Regions from separate parts of the Kineococcus deserti genome, predicted to be linked through region 3. Evidence: riboswitches for the same ligand, from Rfam matches in the RefSeq annotation. Region 3 holds a riboswitch; each other region holds the start of a gene.

Region 1 (6,535 bases), on a different contig from region 3:
GACCTCCGCGGCGGGGCAGGACTGACTCCCGCCGGACGGCCGGCTGGGCGGTCAGCTCCAGCCCGCCGCCACCGCGGCCGAGAACACCGCCACGACGCCGGCCGCGAACACCGCGTCGGCCCACCCGATCGGCACGGGCCGCCGCACCGTCCCGGACGTGCGGGCCACCCAGACCGCGGGTCTCCATCGCCAGGGCCGTGCGTTCGCCGGCGCGAAGGGAGGAGACCAGCAGGGCGAACGCCGACCGCGCCGCGGCGCCGGCTCCCGTGCGGGGCCGGCCCCGGCGGTCCAGCGGCGCACGGACGGCGTGGGCGGCGCGGATCGTGGCCCACCGCTGCGGCATCGCCGCCAGCATGCGGTGCCCGGCCAGCAGCGCGTAGGCGTACCGCGGGCTGAGCCGGGCGTGCTGCACCAGGCTCACCACCAGTTCCCGGGGTGGGGTGCTCGCCAGGAACCCGATCGTGAGCACCCCGATGAGCAGTCCGCGCACCGCCAGCGCCGTGCCGACGGTCCACCCGTCGACGGGGCGGCTGACCGCGTTCACCGCCACCAGGCCGATCCCGAACAGCACGAACGGGACCTGCGCGAGGAACAGCGCCCGCCACCGCACCGCGGCGCTCAGGCGGACGCCCGCGACCGCCAGCGCGTACAGCGCCAGCAGGGGAACGAGGTCGGTCAGCGCGAGGGTCCCCAGCGAGACGACGAGCAGCACCGCGGCCTTGACGGTCGGGTTCCGGCGGGCCAGCCACGAGTTCTGCGCGACGACGCGGTTCACGAGACCGCCACCGGCGCGGCGAGTCCGGCGGCGAGCCGGTCCAGTCCGGTCAGCACGGCGCGCAGTCCGGCCGAGTCCGGCACGGAACGGGCCAGGTCGCACAACCACCGCGCCGGACGCAACCGCGCCCGCCGCAACAGGTCGTCGTCGACCAGCAGGTCCCGGGTGGTGGTCGCGAGCAGTTCCCCCTCGGCCACCACGAGCACCCGGTCCGCGCAGCCGGCGACGGCCCGCAGGTCGTGGCAGGAGAACAGGACGGCGCGACCGTCGTCGGCGGCCCCGCGCAGCGCCGTGGTCGCGGCCGTGGTGGCCGTCCGGTCCAGGCCGAAGCAGGGCTCGTCGGCCAGCAGGACGGGCCGGTCGTGCACGAGCAGGGCCGCCAGGCTGAGCCGGCGCTGCTGACCACCGGACAGCCGGTGCGGATCGTGACCGGCGACGCCGAGCAGGTCGAACCGGCCCAGTTCGGCCTCCACCCGCGCGAGGTCCCGGACGCCGTGGGCCACCTCGCCGCGCACGGTACCGGCGACGAACTGGTGCTCGGGGTTCTGGAACACCAGCCCCGGCCGCGGCCCCTCGATGGACCCACCCAGGGGTTTCGCGACGCCGGCCAGGGTGCGCAGCAACGTCGACTTCCCGCTGCCGTTCGGGCCCAGGAGGGCGACGACCTCCCCGGCGTGCAGGTCCAGGTCCACCGGGCCGAGGACGACCTCGTGGCGCGAGGGGCCGACGCGCAGGCCGCGCGCCGCCAGCAGCACCTGCCCGCGCGCCGGCACCTGCGGGGGTGCGGCGGCGGCCAGGGCCCGCTGCAGGACCTCCGGCGACCAGCCGGTGCCGAACAACGCCAGGCACTCCAGGTCGAACGGCAGCCAGCACCCGCTGGTCACCAGGTCGCGGGCCACGTCGGCGCCCAGTTCCGTGCAGGGCCCGTCGAAACGCACGCGGCCGTCGCGGCCCAGCACCAGCCACCGTTCGGGCAGGCCGGCCAGCCCCGCGTCGCCGGCGAACTCGTCCAGCCGGTGCTCGACCAGGACGCACGCCGCATCGGTGTCCCGGCGGACCGCTGCGATCGCCGAGCGGACCGCGTCCACGCCGTCGGCGTCGAGCATCGAGGTCGGCTCGTCGAGCAGCAGCAGCGCGGGACCGGCGACCGTGGCCGCGGCCAGGGCCACCCGCTGCAGTTCCCCGCCGGACAGCCCCGTCGTCGACCGGCCCCGCAGGTGGGTCGCGCCGGCCCGGGCCAGCGCCGCGGCCGAGCGGTCCTGCATCGCGGCGGGGTCCACCCCGAGGTTCTCCAGGGCGAACGCCACCTCGTCGTCGACCTCGGGCAGGCAGACGCCGGACTCGGGATCCTGGTGGACGACGCCGACGACGTCGGCGAGGTCGGCGACGCGGTGCTCGCCGACGGCTCGCCCCGCCACCTGCACCGAACCGGTCACCTGGGCGTGGACCGCCTGCGGCACCGCACCGTTCAGCAACCGCAGGACGGTGGACTTGCCTGCTCCCGACGGGCCCAGCACGAGCAGGGCCTCACCGGCCCGCAGGTCCAGGTCGACCGGGCCGACGCCGTCGCCGGTGGGGAACACCGACTCCAGGTTCCGCGCGTGGAGCACCGTCACCGTTCACGCCGCACCAGGGCGGGCTGCGCGGCCAGGCCGTCGCGGACGATGCCGAAGTTGTCCACGACCCCGGTTCGGCGCAGCGCCTCGACGAGGACCCTCGCCAGCAAGCCGCCCAGCAGCAGGCCCGAGACGACCTGCAGGCCGAACCGCAGGGCGAGGATGTCCTGGCCGAACCAGCCGAAGCGCACGGCCGAGAAGAAGAACACCAGCGCCGCGCCGCAGATCCCCGACAGCGCGAACACCCCCCAGCCGAACCGGCGGTAGCGGGTCAGCGCGAAGGGCAGTTCGCTGCCCAGACCCTGCAGCGCCGCGGCCACCAGCAGGATCGGACCGACCGCCGAGCCGAGGAACACCACCTCCACGACCGAGGCGATGACCTCGGCCAGGATCCCCACGCCGGGGCGGCGGACCACCGCCACAGCCAGGGGAGCCACGATGAGCCAGCCGCCCAGCAGCACGTGCTGGGCCAGGTCACCGGCCGGTCCCATCGCGACGGCCAGGACGTTCCAGCCCTGCACCAGCGCCCAGTACAGGAACCCGAAGACGACGCCGAGCACCACCAGCAGGACGACGTCCCGCAGTTCCAGTCGCCTCACGGCCGCGCCCCGCGGTGGCTGGGGCTGTTCACCGAGATCGTCAGGTGGCTGGTGACGTGCTGGACGCTGCGGCCGACCATCGTCCACCCGGCCAGCACGGTTTCCAGGACGCGGCCGAGGTCACCCTCCAGGCGCGTCACGAAGTGCTCGGACTTCCGGAACGTCCCGTTGCCGCGCGCGAAGTCGATGGCGGCGTGGATGTCGCGCATGTGGTCGGGTTCGACCCCGGCCGTGACCTGGTCGGCCAGCGGGTACAGCGCCCACTCCGCCGACGCGAAGGTCCCCGTCTCGCGACCGGCGGGAACGTCCGTGCTGCGCGGACCGGCGCCGCCGGGCAGTTCGCACACCGCCTCCCCGGGGCAGCCGCGCGACAGGTGCACCGCGATCGCGGCGTGCTCACCCGAGGCCGCGACGGCCGCGGACAGGTCGGTGAGCCAGCGCAGCAGGTCCGCCTCCGACCCTCCGGCGTAGGTGCTGACGTCGCCGGTGTCCAGCACCAGCCCCGTGGCGTCGGCGCCGCGCACGGCGCCGAGGATGACGTCGGCGTAGCGGTCGGCCATCACCGCGACGGTGACGCGGGCGCCCACGCCGAAGGCCAGCGGGTCGGCGCGCAGGCGCGCGCGGTCGTCGAGCAGGGGAGTTCCCGTCACGTCGTCCGTCCTCGTGTCCAGCGGGCACGAGCGGGGTTCCGGAGAGGGCACGGTGGAACCGTGCTGGTCGCTCCCTGCGCTGGCATGATCCAGATCAGGTTCAACGGTCGGAGTTCGAGAACTCCCTCTCAGCCCGGCTCACCGGACTCCCGTGCTGCGCGGGACCCTAGCACCCGCCGCAGCGGCGGCCCGGCCCACGACCTGCTCCAGCGGCCCGCGGCCGACGGCGAGCCGCCAGGTGGTGGCGAACAGCATCCCCAGGAGCACGTGCACGGCCAGCAGCGTCGTGGTCTCCCGCGGCCACGCGGCCAGCGCGAGCACGTGGGCGGTGTAGAGGGTCAGCGGCATGCTGCCGAACGCCGCGACCGGGTGGAGGAACCGGGTCAGCGTCGAGGGCAGCAGGCAGCACACCCCGACGACCGCGAGCGCCGTGCCGGCGGTGTGCAGCAGGTCCGGCGGTGTGCCCGAGTGCGGTTCCACCACGGCCAGCCACCACCGCGAGTCCGTCGGGACGGTGCCGTAGTAGTCCTGCGCGTCCAGGGCGGAGGCCCCGAAGCGCCCGGTGAGCGCGGCGCGGCCACCGCCCGGCCCGAGCAGCAGACCGCTGACGATCCAGGAGGAGCCGGCGGCGAGCGCCCCGGCGCCGGCGACCCGCATCGCGACGGTGCTCTCGCGCAGGTCGACCTTGGAGACCGCCAGCCCCAGCAGCAGGTAGCCGGCCCAGCCGACGACGGGGTAGTACCCGGTCAGCGCCAGCGTCTCCAGCAGGTCACCGGGGCGGGCCAGCCAGCCCAGGGTCGGCTGCTCGTACTGCGCGTCCAGACCGGAGGCGCCGCGCACGGCGAAGGACAGCAGCGGCGCCAGCACGAGCCAGGCGCCGGCCAGGACGGCCAGGCGGCGGGCCGGCCACCACAGGAAGGGCAGCACGACGACGAAGGCGACGCCGTAGTAGGCCAGGATGATGGCGACCCGGCTGCCGGCGTCGACGAGGACCAGCCCGAGCAGGGCGATGAGCAGGCCGCGGACCAGGACGCCGGTGCGGGCGGCGGCGCGGGCGTCGCCGCCGCGGCGGGTGGCCAGGCCCAGGGAGAGGCCGGCCAGGACGGCGAACAACCCCGACGCCCGGCCGTGGGAGACGGAGTACAGGGCGCCGGCGAACCCTCCGACCTCCTCGCCGGGCAGCACGTGGATCGACATCATCCCGACGACGGCGACGGCCCGGGCCAGGTCGACACCCACCAGGCGGCCCGAGGGCACCACTCGTCCGGAGGTCACGGCCGACAGTCTGGCGGCCGGGTCCCGGCGTGTCGCCCGCGGTCCCCGCCCGGCCCCGGGGCAGGCTGAGATCCGGCTGGGTGCTCGCCCGGTCGGAGCAGTCGCGCCCGGGTACCGTGATCGCATGGCCACCCGGACGAACACGCGCACGACCAGCGGTAGGGGAGGGGCCAGCAAGGTGGCGACCGGAGGCTCTCGGGGTGGCGCCAAGCCCGCTGCCAAGGCACCTGCGCGTGGCACGTCCCGGCCGGCGGGCAACCGCACTCCCGCCAAGACGGCGGCCAAGCGCCCGCCCGCCCGCCCCGTCCGCAGCGGCCCCTCGTGGCCCGTCCGCGCCGTGTCGGCCACCTGGATGGGCTGTGCGCACCTCGTCGGCGGCGCCGCCCGCCGCCTCGGTTCCGGAGCCCGCGACCTGGACCCCGACCTGCGCCGTGACGGCGCCGGCTTCGCCCTGCTGGCGCTGGCGATCGTGGTCGCCGCACGGGAGTGGTGGGGCCTGCCGGGGACCGCGGGGCAGATCATCCACACGGTCGTGGCCGGAACGTTCGGTGAGGTCGCGCTCGCGCTGCCCGTCGTCCTCCTCGGCCTGGCCGTGCACCTGCTGCGCCACCCCGACCACACGCAGACCACCACCCGGGCCGTCGTCGGGTCGATCGCGCTGACGCTGTCGGCCGCCGGCCTGGTGCACCTGGCCACCGGGGCGCCCTCGCCGACCGGCCCCGAGGGCGCCGGGGTCGTCACCGACGCCGGCGGGATGCTCGGCTTCCTCGTCGCCGGACCGCTCACCACGGCCCTGACCTCGTGGGTGATGGTGCCGATCCTGGTGCTGCTCGGGTTCTTCGGCGTCCTCGTCCTGACCGCGACGCCGGTGCACGCCATCCCCTCCCGGCTGCAGGAGGCCTACGAGCGGCTGACCCACCACCCGCACCGGCCCGAACCCGAGGCGCGGTCCTCCCGCGGGGACCTGCCGGCGCGGGCGCTGGCCCGGCAGCGGGCGGCCCGCGCGCTCGAGGCGGCTCCCGATCCGGACGAGGCGCAGGACAAGCCCAGGCGGCGCAGGAGGAAGGACGAGGGCCGGGTCGGTGACGAGGCCTTCGAGCAGGCCGCCCTCACCGACCGGACGACCGAGGTGCCCGCCGACGTCGAGGACTCCGGCCCCCGGCGCCGGCCGGGGGAGCGGCGGCCGGTCCCGTCCGACCCGCCCTCGGTGCGCGAGCAGCTCGAGGACCGGGCCCCGCTGGTCGACGGTGCCTCCGTCCCGGCCAGCAAGCCGAAGGACCTGCCGGCCCCGCCGCACACGCCGATGCCGCCGCGCATCGAGCAGCTGACCCTGGCGCCCGACGTCACCTACACGCTGCCCGAGGCCGCCGCGCTCGTGCCGGGCACGCCGCCCAAGGAGCGCAGCACCGCCAACGACCGGGTCGTCGAGGCCCTGTCGGAGGTGCTGAACCAGTTCGACATCGACGCCTCGGTCACCGGTTTCTCCCGGGGCCCGACCGTCACCCGGTACGAGGTCGAGCTCGGCCGGGGCACGAAGGTCGAGCGGGTGACCGCGCTGAGCAAGAACATCGCCTACGCCGTCGCCAGCGCCGACGTGCGCATCCTGTCGCCGATCCCGGG
Region 2 (6,535 bases), on a different contig from region 3:
TTCCTGTGGCAGGTCGTCCGCGGCCGCTTCGACGACGTCACCGTGCAGGTCGACGACCTGCCCGCGGGGTCGGTGGCGCTGCAGGACGTCCGCGTGCGCCTGCCGGAGGTCGACGTGCCGCCGGCCGTGCTGGCCGGCCGGGGCGGGACCGTCGACGTCTCGGCGGGGACGGTGCGGGCGCACGTGTCCTTCGACGAGCTCGCGCGGGAGATCTCCGTCGGTGGGCTCGACGTCGCGCTGGCCCGGGACGAGGACGCCGTGCGGGCCTCCACGACCGTGCGGGTGCTGGGGCTGGGCCTCGACCTCGCGCTCACCGTCCGGCCCGCGCTGGACGGCGAGCTCGTGCGGCTCGAGCCGCTGCGTGCCGAACTGGCCGGCGCGCAGGTCCCGCTCAGCCGCGCCGAACGGCTGCTGGAGGCCGCGGGTTTCGACGGCTGGTCGATCGAGTTGTCGGACGTTCCCGAGCAGGTGCGGCTGGACTCGCTGCAGGTCGTGGACGACGGGATCGACGTCGACGGCACGGTGGTCGCCGGCGCCGTCGACGTGGGGTGAGGCGCGCCGCCAGCTCGCCGAGCGGGTTCCCGTCGCCCGCCGGCCTCCCCGCGAACCCCGGTGATCGAGGATGCGGCAGCGCCGATCGAGGATTCGACGCCGAGCGCCGGTCCGTGAGTCCTTGATCGCCGACGTCGAATCCTTGATCACCGGGGTGGGGTCCGGGGCGCCGGGGGAGGAGGGGCGGCGGTCCGCCGACCGACCGCCTGCCCTGCGGGTCGGCGCACGGCTAGCCTGTGGGGCCATGCAACCGAGCGTGCTCGACGTCTCCCCGGTCATCCCCGTGGTCGTCCTCGACGACGCGAGCGCCGCGGTCCCGCTGGCGAGGGCGCTGCTGGCCGGGGGCATCGGGATCGTCGAGCTGACGCTGCGGACCCCGGCGGCCCTGGACGCGGTGCGTGACATCGCCACCGAGGTGCCGGACATCCTGCTCGGCGTGGGCACGGTCGTCTCGGCCGACGACGTCGCGCGGGCCGTCGACGCGGGGGCGCAGTTCCTCGTCAGCCCGGGCACGACCCGCTCGATCGTGGAGGCCGCGCGCAGCCGGGAGGTGCCGCTGCTGCCGGGGGTCTCGACGGTCTCCGAGGCGCTGTTCGCGCTCGAACTCGGCCTGCACGAGCTGAAGTTCTTCCCCGCCGAGCAGGCCGGTGGGGCGGCGTTCCTGGCCGCGCTGCGCTCGCCGCTGCCGCAGGTGCGGTTCTGCCCCACGGGCGGGATCTCCCCGGCCAACGCCCCCGAGTACCTCGGGCTGCCGAACGTCGGGTGCGTCGGGGGCAGCTGGGTGACCCCGCACGACGCGCTGGCGAACCACGACTTCCACCGGGTGGAGGCGCTGGCGAAGGCGGCGGTGTCACTGCGCTGACGCGCGGGGTGGCAGGATCGGCGGGTGACCTACACCGCTGACGCTGGACGGTACGAGTCCATGCCCTTCCGCCGCTGCGGCCGCAGCGGCGTCGACCTGCCCGCGCTGTCGCTGGGGTTCTGGCACAACTTCGGCGACGACAAGCCGTTCCAGACCCAGCGTGACATCGCCCGTCGCGCCTTCGACCTGGGGATCACCCACTTCGACCTGGCGAACAACTACGGACCCCCCTACGGGGCGGCCGAGACGAACTTCGGCCGGTTGTTCCGCGAGGACTTCAAGCCCTACCGCGACGAACTGGTCATCTCCTCCAAGGCCGGCTGGGACATGTGGCCCGGCCCGTACGGGGACCGGGGCTCGCGCAAGTACCTCACCGCCTCGCTGGACCAGTCGCTGCAGCGCATGGGCCTGGAGTACGTGGACATCTTCTACCACCACCGTCCGGACCCCGACACCCCGCTCGAGGAGACGATGGGGGCGCTGGACTCCATCGTCCGTTCCGGCAAGGCGCTGTACGTCGGGATCTCCTCCTACGGCCCCGAGCGCACGCTGCAGGCCGCGCGGATCCTGCGTGACCTCGGCACGCCGCTGCTGATCCACCAGCCCTCGTACTCGATGTTCAACCGGTGGATCGAGTCCGGGCTGCTGGACGTCCTGGCCGAGGAGGGCGTGGGCTGCATCCCGTTCACCGCGCTGGCGCAGGGTTTGCTGACGAACCGCTACCTGGACGGCGTTCCGGCCGACTCCCGTGCGGCGCAGGGCAAGTCGCTGGACCCGCGCATCCTGAACGACGAGACGCTGCGCCGGATCCGTGGCCTGCAGGAGATCGCGGCCGGTCGCGGGCAGAGCCTGGCGCAGCTGGCGCTGGCGTGGACCCTGCGCGACCGGCGGATCACCACGACCCTCATCGGGGCCAGTTCGGTGCAGCAGGTGGAGGACAACGTCGCCGCGGTGGCGAACCTGGAGTTCTCCGAGGACGAACTCACGGCGATCGACGAGTTCGCCGTCGACTCCGGGGTCGACCTGTGGGCGGGCGTCCGCGAGGGCGGCGAGTAGCCCGGGGCCGGTCCGGCCCGCGGAACTGGGCGCTCAGTCCAGTTCCGCGGTGGAACGGCGGCGGCCGGTGCGCACCGGCACGAACGCGATGAGCAGGCCCAGGCAGGCGAACACCGCGTGCAGCGTGCTGATGGGCCAGTTCAGGTTCAGCGGTGCGCCACCGTCGAGCGCGGCGTAGGCGAAGAGGCCGGCGCCGGCCAGGAACAGGACGATGCCGTACCAGCGCGCTCGGCGGGCGCCGGTGCGCCCGAGCAGGCCCAGCACCCCCAGGACGACGTGCATCGCGCTGCTCAGCGGGTTCACGGCGAACCCGATGACCTGCTGCTCCAGGGTTCCGCCCGTCCAGTTCGAGAAGCCGCTGACGGCGAAGCCGGCCACGCCCAGGACGATCAGCAGGACCCCGGCGATGAGCGACAGGTGTTGTCCAGCCGTGGTCCGCGGGTGGACCGAGAGGTCGGCTCCCGAGAGGTTCAGGCTCATGACTGCTGGTTACCCCGGCGGCGTCTTCTCAAACGGCGCCGGTGTACGGTTCCCGGCGACACGGGGTGCTGCGTGCGGATCGCGCAGCTGAGATCACACCCGTCGAACCTGACGCAGGTAATGCTGACGAAGGGATGTCGCGGCATGGCAGCCGTTGAAGTGGCCGAGGTGAGCCCGCAGGACGTGGCCCGGGTCCGGGCCGCGCTCGTCGAGCGCGCCCCGCTCGTGCAGTGCCTCACCAACTCCGTCGTGCAGACGATCACCGCGAACGTCCTGCTGGCGGCCGGGGCGGCCCCGGCGATGGTCGACAACGTGCCCGAGAGCGCGCAGTTCGCCGCCGTCGCCTCGGCGGTGCTGGTGAACGTGGGAACCCTCGACGAGGTCCGCGCCCGGGCCATGGCGCTGGCCGCGGAGGCGGCGCAGCGCAGCGGGACGCCGTGGGTGCTGGACCCCGTCGCCGTCGGCGGGCTCGCGTTCCGCACGGGCGTCGCGCGGGACCTGCTGCAGTTCGCCCCGACCGTCGTGCGCGGCAACGCCTCGGAGGTCCTGGCGCTGGCCGGCGCCGGAGCGGGCGGTCGCGGCGTCGACTCCACGGCCGGTGCGGAGGAGGCGGTCGAGGCTGCTCGCGACCTCAGCCGCCGCACCGGCGGCGCCGTCGCGGTCTCCGGGGCGGTCGACGTCGTCGTCCACGGCGACCGCACGGTCCGCGTCCGCGGCGGGCACGTCCTGCTGACCCGCACGACGGGGGCGGGGTGCTCCCTGGGTGCCCTCGTCGCGGCCTGCGCCGGGGTGGAGGCCGACCCGCTGCTCGCCGCGGCCACCGCCCACGCCCACGTCGCCCTGGCCGCCGAACGCGCGGCCCGCCGTGCCGCACGGCCCGGCTCGTTCGCCACCGCCTGGATCGACGAGCTCGACGCCGTCGACGCGCCGGACCTCGGATCCGACACGGGACGGTTCGCGTGAGGGGCCGCTTCGAGCCCGCCCTGTACCTGGTCACCGACACCGAGCAGTGCGGCCCGCGCGGGGTGGCCGCGGTGGTCCGCGCCGCCGTCGCCGGCGGGGTCGACGCCGTGCAGGTCCGCGCCAAGCACGGCGCCGACCGCGACCGGCTCGCCCTCGTCCTGGCCGTCCAGGAGGCGTTGCGCGGCACCGGGGTTCCGCTGTTCGTCAACGACGCCGTCGACGTCGCCCTCGTCGCGGGCGTCGACGGGGTGCACCTGGGGCAGTCCGACCTGCCGGCCGCCGACGTGCGACGGATCGCCCCCGACCTGCTGCTGGGGTTGTCGGTCTCCACACCGGAACAGGCCGCGGCCGTCGACCCGGCCGTCGTGGACTACCTCGGCGTCGGCCCGGTCCGCGACACCGCGACGAAACCCGACGCCGCGGCCGAACTGGGCGCCGACGGGGTGCGGGCCGTCGTGGCCGCGGCGCCCGTCCCGTGCGTCGCGATCGGGGGGATCCACCCCGACAACCTGGACACCCTGCGCGGCACCGGCATCAGCGGGATCTGCGTCGTCTCGCAGATCTGCACCGCCGACGACCCCGAACGGGCCGCCCGGGAACTGCGCCGGCAGTGGGAGGGGGCGTGAGCCCCGCCCCCACCGCCCTCACCGTCGCCGGCAGCGACTCCGGCGGGGGAGCGGGGATCCAGGCGGACCTGAAGACGTTCGCCGCCCACGGCGTGTTCGGGACCAGCGCGATCACGGCGCTGACCGCGCAGAACACCCGCGGGGTCCGCGCCGTCCACCCGGTTCCGGCGCGGTTCGTCGCCGAGCAGATCGACACCGTGCTGGACGACATCACCGTGCACGCCACCAAGATCGGCATGCTGGCCGGCGCCGAGGTCGTGTCCGCCGTCGCCGAGGCGTTGCGGCGCCACGACCTCGGGCCCGTCGTGCTGGACCCGGTGATGATCGCCACCAGCGGGGACCGGCTGCTGGACCCCGCCGCCGTCGAGGCCCTGCGCGAGGACCTGCTGCCGCTGGCCGACCTGGTGACGCCCAACGTCCCCGAGGCCGCCGCGCTGCTGGGCGCCGACCCGGCCCGCACCGTGGAGGACTGCCGCCGCCAGGCCGAGGACCTCCTGCAGCGCAGCGGCACAGCAGTCCTGCTCAAGGGCGGGCACCTGTCCGGCGACGAGAGCGTCGACGTGCTGGCCACCGGCTCGGGCACCGCCCTGCTGCGCCGCCCGCGGGTGGCCACCACCTCCACGCACGGCACCGGCTGCACCTTGTCCTCGGCGTTGGCCGCCCAGGCCGCCCTGAACCCCGGCGCCGACTGGGGAACCCTCGTCGACCCCGCCCGCGACTACCTGCAGGCCGCTCTGGAGTCCGGCGCCCGACGGCGCATCGGCACCGGGCACGGCCCCCTCGACCACGCCTTCACCCTCCGGGAGCACTCGTGACGTTCACCGACACCACCTGGCAACGCACCGCCGACCTGCGTGCTGCGATCGAGGAGTCGCAGTTCCTGGCCGAGCTCGGCGACGGGACCCTCGACCCGGCGACGTTCCGGCACTACCTCGAACAGGACGCCCTCTACCTCGCCGGCTACGCCCGGGCGCTGTCGCTGCTGGCGGCTCGCGCCCCCGGCGCCGACAGCGCGGGTTTCTGGTCCAGCTCCGCGCACGGGGCGGCCGTCGTGGAGTCCGCCCTGCACGCCGACCTCCTGGACTCCGGGCTGCTGCCCCCCGCGACGGGCACCCCGCAGGCCTCGCCGACGACCCTGGGGTACGTCTCCTACCTCGTGGCCGCGGCCGCCACCGCGCCCTACCCCGTCGCCGCGGCCGCGGTCCTGCCGTGCTTCTGGATCTACGCCGACGCCGGCCGCCGGCTGGCCGCGCGCGCCGACCTGGTCGCGGCGGAGGGGCCGGGCCACCCGTACGCCCGGTGGGTCGCCACCTACGACGCCCCCGGCTTCCACGCCTCCGTCGCGACCGCACGTCGCCTCGTCGACGAGGCCGCCGCCGAGCACACCGAGGCCGTGCAGGAGGCCATGCACGAGGCGTTCGCCGTCGCGACCCGCTACGAGTGGCTGTTCTGGGAGACCGCGCACCGCCGGGAGACGTGGCCCTCGACCGGGGGGCTCGTCGCGGTGGGGTGAGCCGGCGGAGTGAGAGGCTCGGGGCGATGAACCAGGCAGTCCCCGTCCTCGAACCGACCGCGACGACGTCCGCGCGCGACCCGCTGCTGGACGGGTTGCGCACCGTCGCGCTGGGGCGGGTGCTGCTGTGGCACGCCCTGGCCTGGGCCTGGCTGTCCTGGGTCTTCCCGGCGATGCCGGTGATGTTCTTCCTCGCCGGGTCGCTGCTGGCCACCAGCCTCGGGCGTGTCCCGGGCCGGCGGAGCTGGGCGCGGACGGCGCTGCGGCGGGCCCGCCGGCTGCTGCTGCCGTTCTGGGTGTTCGGCGCCGCGGTGCTGGCCACCACCGCCCTCACCGCGCGGCGCAGCGGTGAGCCGCTGCTGCTGGAGCACTGGCTGCGCTGGATCGCGCCGCTGGCCCCGCCCGTCGGCGCACAGGGCCAGCAGGGCTGGCTCACCTCGCACCTGTGGTACGTCAGCGACTACCTGTGGCTCGTCCTGCTCG
Region 3 (6,535 bases):
CGAGACCCCGGCGCCGCGCCGGCCCACCACCGCCACGACCTCGCCCGTGGCGACGTCCGCCTCGACGTCGTCGAGCAGGGTCGCCGACGGCCGGTCGGGCCACTCCCGGACGACCTGGACGTCACGGGCGCTGATCACCGCACCCTCCACGTCGTCTCCCCTCCGGCGGCCTGGCAGGAGACTGCCGTGCCGGCCAGGGCCGCGGTAGGTCAGCCGTCAGGTCGTCGACGTGAGGAACGCACCCGTCAGCCGCAGCAGCAGCGGGACCGCGGCGACGCCGGTGCCCACCACCAGCAGGACGGTGTCGGCGCGCCGCCACGGCGCCGGCAGCGCCCACGTCCGCCGGGTCGCGCTCTCGTCGGCGAACCCCCGCGCGTCCATCGCGACGGAGACGCGCCCGGCGCGGCGCACCGCGTCGACCAGCAGGCCGAACGCCGTCGAGGCCGCCCACCGCACCCGGGAGGCCGGCCACCGGCCCGGGCCGAACCCGCGGACCCGGCGGGCGGCGGCGATCTGGTCCCAGGAGTCGGTCAGCGAGTCCAGCCGTCCGATGGCCGCGACGACGGCGACGACCACCCGGGCCGGCACCCGCAACCGCTGGGCGAGGTGGTCACCGGTCTCGGCCGGGTCGATCCAGCCGAACAGCACCACCCCGGGGAGGACCAGGACGAGCAGGCGCAGGGTGGCCGTCAGCGCTGTCCACAGGGGCTCGGGGCTGTCACCGGCCAGCACGGTCGACCAGCCGACGGAGACGGCCGCGATGCCCACCGGCAGCAGCCGGCGCAGCAGGGTCCGCGGGCCACCGACCACCAGCGGCAGGCAGAGTGCCTGCACCGCAAGGGCTCCCGCCGCGTGCCACCACTCCTGCACGGCGAGGGCACCGACCGCGCAGAGGAGGCTGACCGCCAGCACCGGCAGCGGCCCGCAGTGCCGCACCGCTGGTCCGGGACCCGCACCGCGCCGCTGCGCCGCGGTCGGCGGAACCGTTTCGTCCACACCCCCGGACGTGGTAGCCACCGGGTTGTCCACACGGCTGTGGACATCGGTGTGGACACGGGTGCGGACGCCGCTCGGGTGGGCGTCGGACGCGGTCACGCGGCCACCTCCCGCAGCGTCCCGGCCTCCAGGTGGACCCCGCCGTCCCCGCCGATCGCGTCCAGCAACCGGCTGTCGTGGCTGCTGAGGACGACCCCGGCGCCGTCCCGGGCGGCCGCCTGCAGCAGCCCGGCCACGACGGCCCACGTACCGCGGTCCTGCCCGACGGTGGGTTCGTCGGCGAGCACGACCGCCGGCCCGGCGGCCAGGGCGCCCGCGAGCGCCAGCCGTCGCTGCTCCCCGCCGGAGAGCTGGAACGGGTTGACCTCGGCGCGGTCGGCCAGGCCGAGCAGCTCGAGCAGCCGCCCGGCCCGGTCGGTGTCGCGCCCCAGGACGGCGGCCGTCGCGGCGGCCTCCTCGCGCACGGTGTGCGCGAGGAACGTGTGCTCGGGGAACTGCGGGACCCAGCCGGTGCGGGCGGCCAGGTCCCGCGAGCGCCAGCGGTGCGGTTCGCGGCGGCCGTCGGCGGCGAGCCCGGCGGCCGCGAGGAGCCGTCCGCTGGTGGGCCGCGCCAGTCCGGCCAGCACCGCCAGCAGGCTGGACTTGCCCGCGCCGCTGTCGCCGGTCACGGGTGTCACGCGGCCCGCGCGGACGGTCACGTCGACGGCGCGCAGGACCGTGGCCGGGGGCCGCGGCCGCAGCCCACGCCGCCGACGGACGAGACCCATCCCCTCGCCCTGCAACAGGTCGCCGTCGACTCGCCACTGCGGGGCGAGGAGCCCGGCGGGTACCGGCAGCGGCTGCGGGTCCGGCACGCCCGGCAGCCACAGGCCCTCGGTCGCGCTGCCCGGCACCAGCACCCGGTCGGCGGGGCCGTCGGCGGCGACCCGGCCGTCCCGGCCGAGGACGACGACGCGGTCGACGTGGGCGCCCCAGCCGGCCAGGTCGTGGTCGACGACGACGAGGGAGCGGCCGCGGGCGGCGTCCAGGACGGCCGCGCGGACGGCGGCCGCGGTGGGGGCGTCGAGCATGGACGTCGGTTCGTCCAGCAGCAGGACGGCCGGGTCGGCGGCCAGCGTTCCGGCCAGCGCCAGCCGCTGGCGTTCGCCCCCGGACAGCGTCACGACCTCGCGGTCCCGCCCGGCGGAGTACCGGGCGGCGGCGTGGGCGCGGGCCACGAGCTGCCAGGTGCGGACGCGGTCGAGGCCGGAGTTCTCCGGGCCGAAGGCGGTGTCGCGGCCGGCCGCCTCGGCGACGACCGCGTCGAGCGGGTCCTGCACGAGCAGGCCGATCTGCCCCGGTACGGGGGCGCGGCCGTCGAGGCGCACGTCGCCGGTGGCCTCGAGGTGGTCCTCCAGCAGACCCGCCAGCGCCCGCAGGACGGTGGACTTGCCGGCGCCGCTGGGCCCGGTGAGCAGCACCCGTTCCCCCGCCGCGACGTCGAGGTCGACGTCGCGCACGAGGGTGCGGCCCCCGGTGACGACGCTGAGTCCTCGCAGCGCGAGGTCAGGCACGGTCGCGACCGGCGGGGAACGCGGACAGCGCGCCGGTGCGGGCCAGGCCGCGGACCAGGGCCCAGCCGCCGAGTCCGGCCACGAGGGCGCCGGAGACGGCGAAGCAGGCGACGTAGAGGACCTGGAACCCCGGCGTCCACGCCCCCGCGTAGTAGGCGAAGAGCTCGTAGACGCCCTCCAGCACCGCGGCGAGCACCCCGCCGAGGACGGCGACGGCCGGGCCGAACCGGCGCCAGGCGAACAGGGCGACGGCCAGTTCGACGCCGATCCCCTGGATCGCGCCGGAGACCAGGACGCCGAAGCCCCAGTGGCTGCCCAGCAGGGCTTCGACGGTGGCGGCGACCATCTCGGCCAGCAGCGCGGCGCCCGGACGGCGCACGATCAGCGCGGCCACGACGGCGGGCAGCAGCCAGACGCCGCTGAGCAGGCTCTGCAGGAACGGCACGGTGACGAAGAACGGGGTCAGGACGGCGTAGAGGACGCCCCACCCCCAGAACACGACGCCGAAGGCGACGCCGAGGACGGCGGCGGTGACGAGGTCGACGGTGCGCCAGCGGGTGGCTCCGCGGGAACGGCTGACGGTGGTGCTCACGGTGTCCTCCTGGAGCAGGAGGGGGACCCGCGGCCGCGGTGGCCACGGGTCGAGACGGCCCGACTCCCTACGCCGGTGTGAACCGGATCAGGTTCGAGGGTCTGCGGATGCCCGCACTCTCAGCGCCCCACGGCGCTCCCCTGTCGTGTGCCCCGACCCTACCCCTGCTGGGCGCTCGCGCTCCCCCCGCACAGCACAATGTGGTGGTGCTGCGGATGATGCGAGGTCCCGACGGCGGCCCGTCCCGGGCGGTCAAGCTGATGACGCTGATCGTCGTGGTCGCCGTCCTCGCCGGCAGCGCCGCCGCGCTGACGCCGGTCCTGGGCTGGCTCCTGGACCTGCTGTAGGGCAGGGTTCGGACCCATGAGCTCGTTCGTCTGGAAGTTCGTCGGCCCCGGAGCCGGCATCCTCGCGACCGCGATCGCGAGCCGCGTCACGAAGAAGGCCTGGGTCGCGGTGACCAAGTCCCCGCCGCCGGACAACCCGGAGGACCCCGACGTGGCGTGGAGGGAAGCGATCGTCTGGGCGCTGGCCTCCGGCGCCATCATCGGGCTGACCCGGCTGATCGTCGAACGTCAGGCCGCCGCCTGGTACCGCAAGAGCTTCGGTGAACTGCCGCCCGGCCTCGGGCCGGGCGACGACGGCGGCGCCAAGGCCAACGCCTGATCCCTTCCGGATGCGGTCCCGCTGCAGCGGTGCTGCAGTGGGACCGCATCCGGGGACGGGCATCGACGGATCTTCGTCCGCCACCTCCCCGGTGTTCGAGGAGGAGGAACCGTGAGCGCATCGGACAAGATCAAGAACGCCGCGCAGGACGTCGCGGGCCGGGCGAAGGAAGCCGCCGGCGGCGCCAAGGACGACGAGGAGCTGCGCCGCGAGGGTCAGAAGGACCAGGCGGCCGCCGACCTCAAGCAGCGCGGCGAGCACGTCAAGGACGCCTTCAAGGGCTGATCAGCCGAACCGCTCCACCAGCCGGTCCTGGCGGGCGTCGACATCGGGGTCGACGACCCGCAGGTCCGGGGTGGCGTCGTGGTGGGCGACGATCTCCCGGGCGCCTGCCGCGAAGCTCGTCGTCGCCGCGAACCCCGGCACGAGCCGCTTGAGCTTGGTGTTGTCGAAGACCACCGAGTGCGCCTTGTCCCCCAGCAGACCCGGCCCGCGGTCGGGCGCCTCCCGCGCGATGACGTCGCTGGGAACGTGCACGAGCTGCGGATCGGGAACCCCGGCGGCCGCACCCAGCGTCCGGGCGATCTGGTCCCACGTCAGGACCTCGTCGCCGGTGATGTGCACGGTGTCGCCGGTGACGGCGGGTTCGCCGAGCAGCGGGACGAAACCCTTGGCGAAGTCGGTGTGGTGCGTCAGCACCCACGTCGAGGTGCCGTCGCCGTGCACGACGACGGGTTTGCCGCGCCGCATGCGGTCGACCGCCGTCCAGCCGTCGTCGAGCGGCACGAGCGTGCGGTCGTAGGTGTGGCTGGGCCGGACCACGACGGCCGGGAAACCCTCGTCGCGGTACGCCTTCGTCAGCAGGTCCTCGCAGGCGATCTTGTCGCGCGAGTACTGCCAGAACGGGTTGTGCAGCGGGGTGGACTCGGTGATGGGCAGGTGCCCGACGGGTTTCTGGTAGGCGCTCGCGCTGGAGATGAACACGTACTGCCCGGTGCGTCCGCGGAACTGCTCGACGTCGGCGGCGACGTGGTCGGGGGTGAAGGCGACGAAGTCGACGACGACGTCGAACGTGCGGTCCCCCAGCACCTCCCGCACCTGCGCGGGGTCGCGGACGTCGGCGGACAGCGCCGTCACCCCGTCCGGCAGCCCACGCCGGCCGGTGCCGCGGTTGAGCACCGTGAGGTCGAGGCCGCGGGCGACCGCGAGGTCGGCGCAGGCCGAGCTGATGATCCCGGTGCCGCCGATGAACAGGACGCGCAAGGCCATGGTTCCTCCCGTCGTGGTGCCGACTGCCGTGTCGACCTCCCCGACCCTAGTCGTCCCCCACGCGCGGGCACGTCGTCGCACGAGGCGCGGTGCGTCCGCCCCGGGACGTTCCGGTCAGGAACCCTGGCCGTCGACCGGCACCGCCGGCACCTGCGGCACGGAGAACCGCCGGGAACCCGGTGCGTTCCCCGGCTCCTCGAGGACCCCCGGCGCCGGTGACCACGCTGTCGCACCCACCGGTGTCACCACGTGGAGTGAGCCGTGGGTGTCCCGAGACGGTCGCTCCCACGACGTCCCCGGGACACCCGCACCTGCCTCCACGGCCGATCCACTCCACGGGACCCCTGCGCGGGCGCGACTGCCGTCGCGTCGACGTCTGGTGAGCACCAGGTCGCCGACACGTCGTCCGGCGCCGACCGCGGCCTGCACCGTACGGAGGGACACACGCACGAAGGCCCAGGTCCACCGGACCTGGGCCTTCGTCGACGAGCGGGTGACGGGAATCGAACCCGCGCTATCAGCTTGGGAAGCTGAAGTTCTACCATTGAACTACACCCGCGTGACCCACCCGGCCGGGTCGGTCGCGGACCACCATACAGGCTGCCGGGGGGTCCTCGCGCCGACGGTACCGTGACGTCCGTGCTGCTCTCCGACCGCGACATCCGCGCCCAGCTCGACTCCGGACGCGTCGCCCTCGACCCGTACGAGGCGTCGATGGTGCAGCCCAGCAGCGTCGACGTGCGTCTGGACCGCTTCTTCCGGCTGTTCGACAACCACAAGTACTCGGTCATCGACCCCGCCCAGGAGCAGCCCGACCTCACCCGGCTGGTCGAGGTGGCGCCCGACGAGGCGTTCATCCTGCACCCCGGCGAGTTCGTCCTGGGCTCGACCTTCGAGGTCGTCTCGCTGCCCGACGACATCTCCGCCCGGCTGGAGGGCAAGAGCAGCCTGGGCCGCCTGGGCCTGCTCACGCACTCCACGGCCGGCTTCATCGACGCCGGCTTCTCGGGCCACGTGACGCTGGAGCTGTCCAACGTCGCGACGCTGCCCATCACGCTGTGGCCGGGCATGAAGATCGGCCAGCTGTGCTTCTTCCAGCTGTCCTCCCCGGCCGAGAACCCCTACGGCAGCAGCGCCTCCGGTTCGCGCTACCAGGGGCAGCGCGGGCCGACGCCGAGCCGCTCGGCGCTGAACTTCCACCGCACCACCGTCTGAGCGCACCCCGTTCGGCCCAACGTCTCGTCCCGAACGCTTCAGGACCGGGCCGCAGCAGCCGTTGACTCGGGAGTGAGTTCCGCGTTGACGACGGAGGGGAGGGACGCCGGGATGACCTGGTCCACGGGTCCGACCCCCACCGCCTCCTGCGAGGACGCCAACGGCTCGGTCGCACCGGTCCGTGTCGGCCGGCAGGGCATCTACGACCGCCAGCGCCGGCTGGTCGCCTACGAACTGCTGTTCC

Evidence for each region. A riboswitch is a leader RNA that binds a small molecule or an ion and turns the genes downstream of it on or off. The one in region 3 is predicted to bind thiamine pyrophosphate.
Region 1: it holds a riboswitch for thiamine pyrophosphate, as region 3 does, so the genes downstream of both, ACRYR2_RS14095 (YkoF family thiamine/hydroxymethylpyrimidine-binding protein) here and ACRYR2_RS21360 (ECF transporter S component) in region 3, are expected to answer to the same signal.
Region 2: it holds a riboswitch for thiamine pyrophosphate, as region 3 does, so the genes downstream of both, thiM (hydroxyethylthiazole kinase) here and ACRYR2_RS21360 (ECF transporter S component) in region 3, are expected to answer to the same signal.

What each region holds. Positions count from the first base shown of each region.
Region 1 covers NZ_JBJLSI010000017.1:16,646-23,180, reverse strand. Annotated here, with positions in the region: gene ACRYR2_RS14115 (FtsK/SpoIIIE domain-containing protein) at 1-25, shown strand, start outside; partial or broken gene ACRYR2_RS14110 (energy-coupling factor transporter transmembrane component T family protein) at 224-712, opposite strand; gene ACRYR2_RS14105 (ABC transporter ATP-binding protein) at 772-2,385, opposite strand; gene ACRYR2_RS14100 (ECF transporter S component) at 2,388-2,990, opposite strand; gene ACRYR2_RS14095 (YkoF family thiamine/hydroxymethylpyrimidine-binding protein) at 2,987-3,640, opposite strand; TPP riboswitch at 3,695-3,803, opposite strand; gene ACRYR2_RS14090 (heparan-alpha-glucosaminide N-acetyltransferase domain-containing protein) at 3,779-4,915, opposite strand; gene ACRYR2_RS14085 (FtsK/SpoIIIE family DNA translocase) at 5,040-6,535, shown strand, end outside.
Region 2 covers NZ_JBJLSI010000007.1:154,396-160,930, reverse strand. Annotated here, with positions in the region: gene ACRYR2_RS08220 (LmeA family phospholipid-binding protein) at 1-552, shown strand, start outside; gene eda (bifunctional 4-hydroxy-2-oxoglutarate aldolase/2-dehydro-3-deoxy-phosphogluconate aldolase) at 797-1,414, shown strand; gene mgrA (L-glyceraldehyde 3-phosphate reductase) at 1,439-2,470, shown strand; gene ACRYR2_RS08205 (DUF4383 domain-containing protein) at 2,504-2,950, opposite strand; TPP riboswitch at 3,002-3,102, shown strand; gene thiM (hydroxyethylthiazole kinase) at 3,095-3,913, shown strand; gene thiE (thiamine phosphate synthase) at 3,910-4,539, shown strand; gene thiD (bifunctional hydroxymethylpyrimidine kinase/phosphomethylpyrimidine kinase) at 4,536-5,354, shown strand; gene ACRYR2_RS08185 (TenA family protein) at 5,351-6,052, shown strand; gene ACRYR2_RS08180 (serine hydrolase) at 6,079-6,535, shown strand, end outside.
Region 3 covers NZ_JBJLSI010000037.1:22,836-29,370, forward strand. Annotated here, with positions in the region: gene ACRYR2_RS21345 (ABC transporter ATP-binding protein) at 1-138, opposite strand, end outside; gene ACRYR2_RS21350 (energy-coupling factor transporter transmembrane component T family protein) at 217-1,017, opposite strand; gene ACRYR2_RS21355 (ATP-binding cassette domain-containing protein) at 1,092-2,549, opposite strand; gene ACRYR2_RS21360 (ECF transporter S component) at 2,542-3,141, opposite strand; TPP riboswitch at 3,189-3,293, opposite strand; gene ACRYR2_RS21365 (hypothetical protein) at 3,357-3,488, shown strand; gene ACRYR2_RS21370 (DUF4235 domain-containing protein) at 3,505-3,807, shown strand; gene ACRYR2_RS21375 (CsbD family protein) at 3,919-4,092, shown strand; gene ACRYR2_RS21380 (SDR family oxidoreductase) at 4,093-5,076, opposite strand; tRNA gene ACRYR2_RS21385 (tRNA-Gly) at 5,565-5,635, opposite strand; gene dcd (dCTP deaminase) at 5,716-6,291, shown strand; gene ACRYR2_RS21395 (EAL and HDOD domain-containing protein) at 6,403-6,535, shown strand, end outside.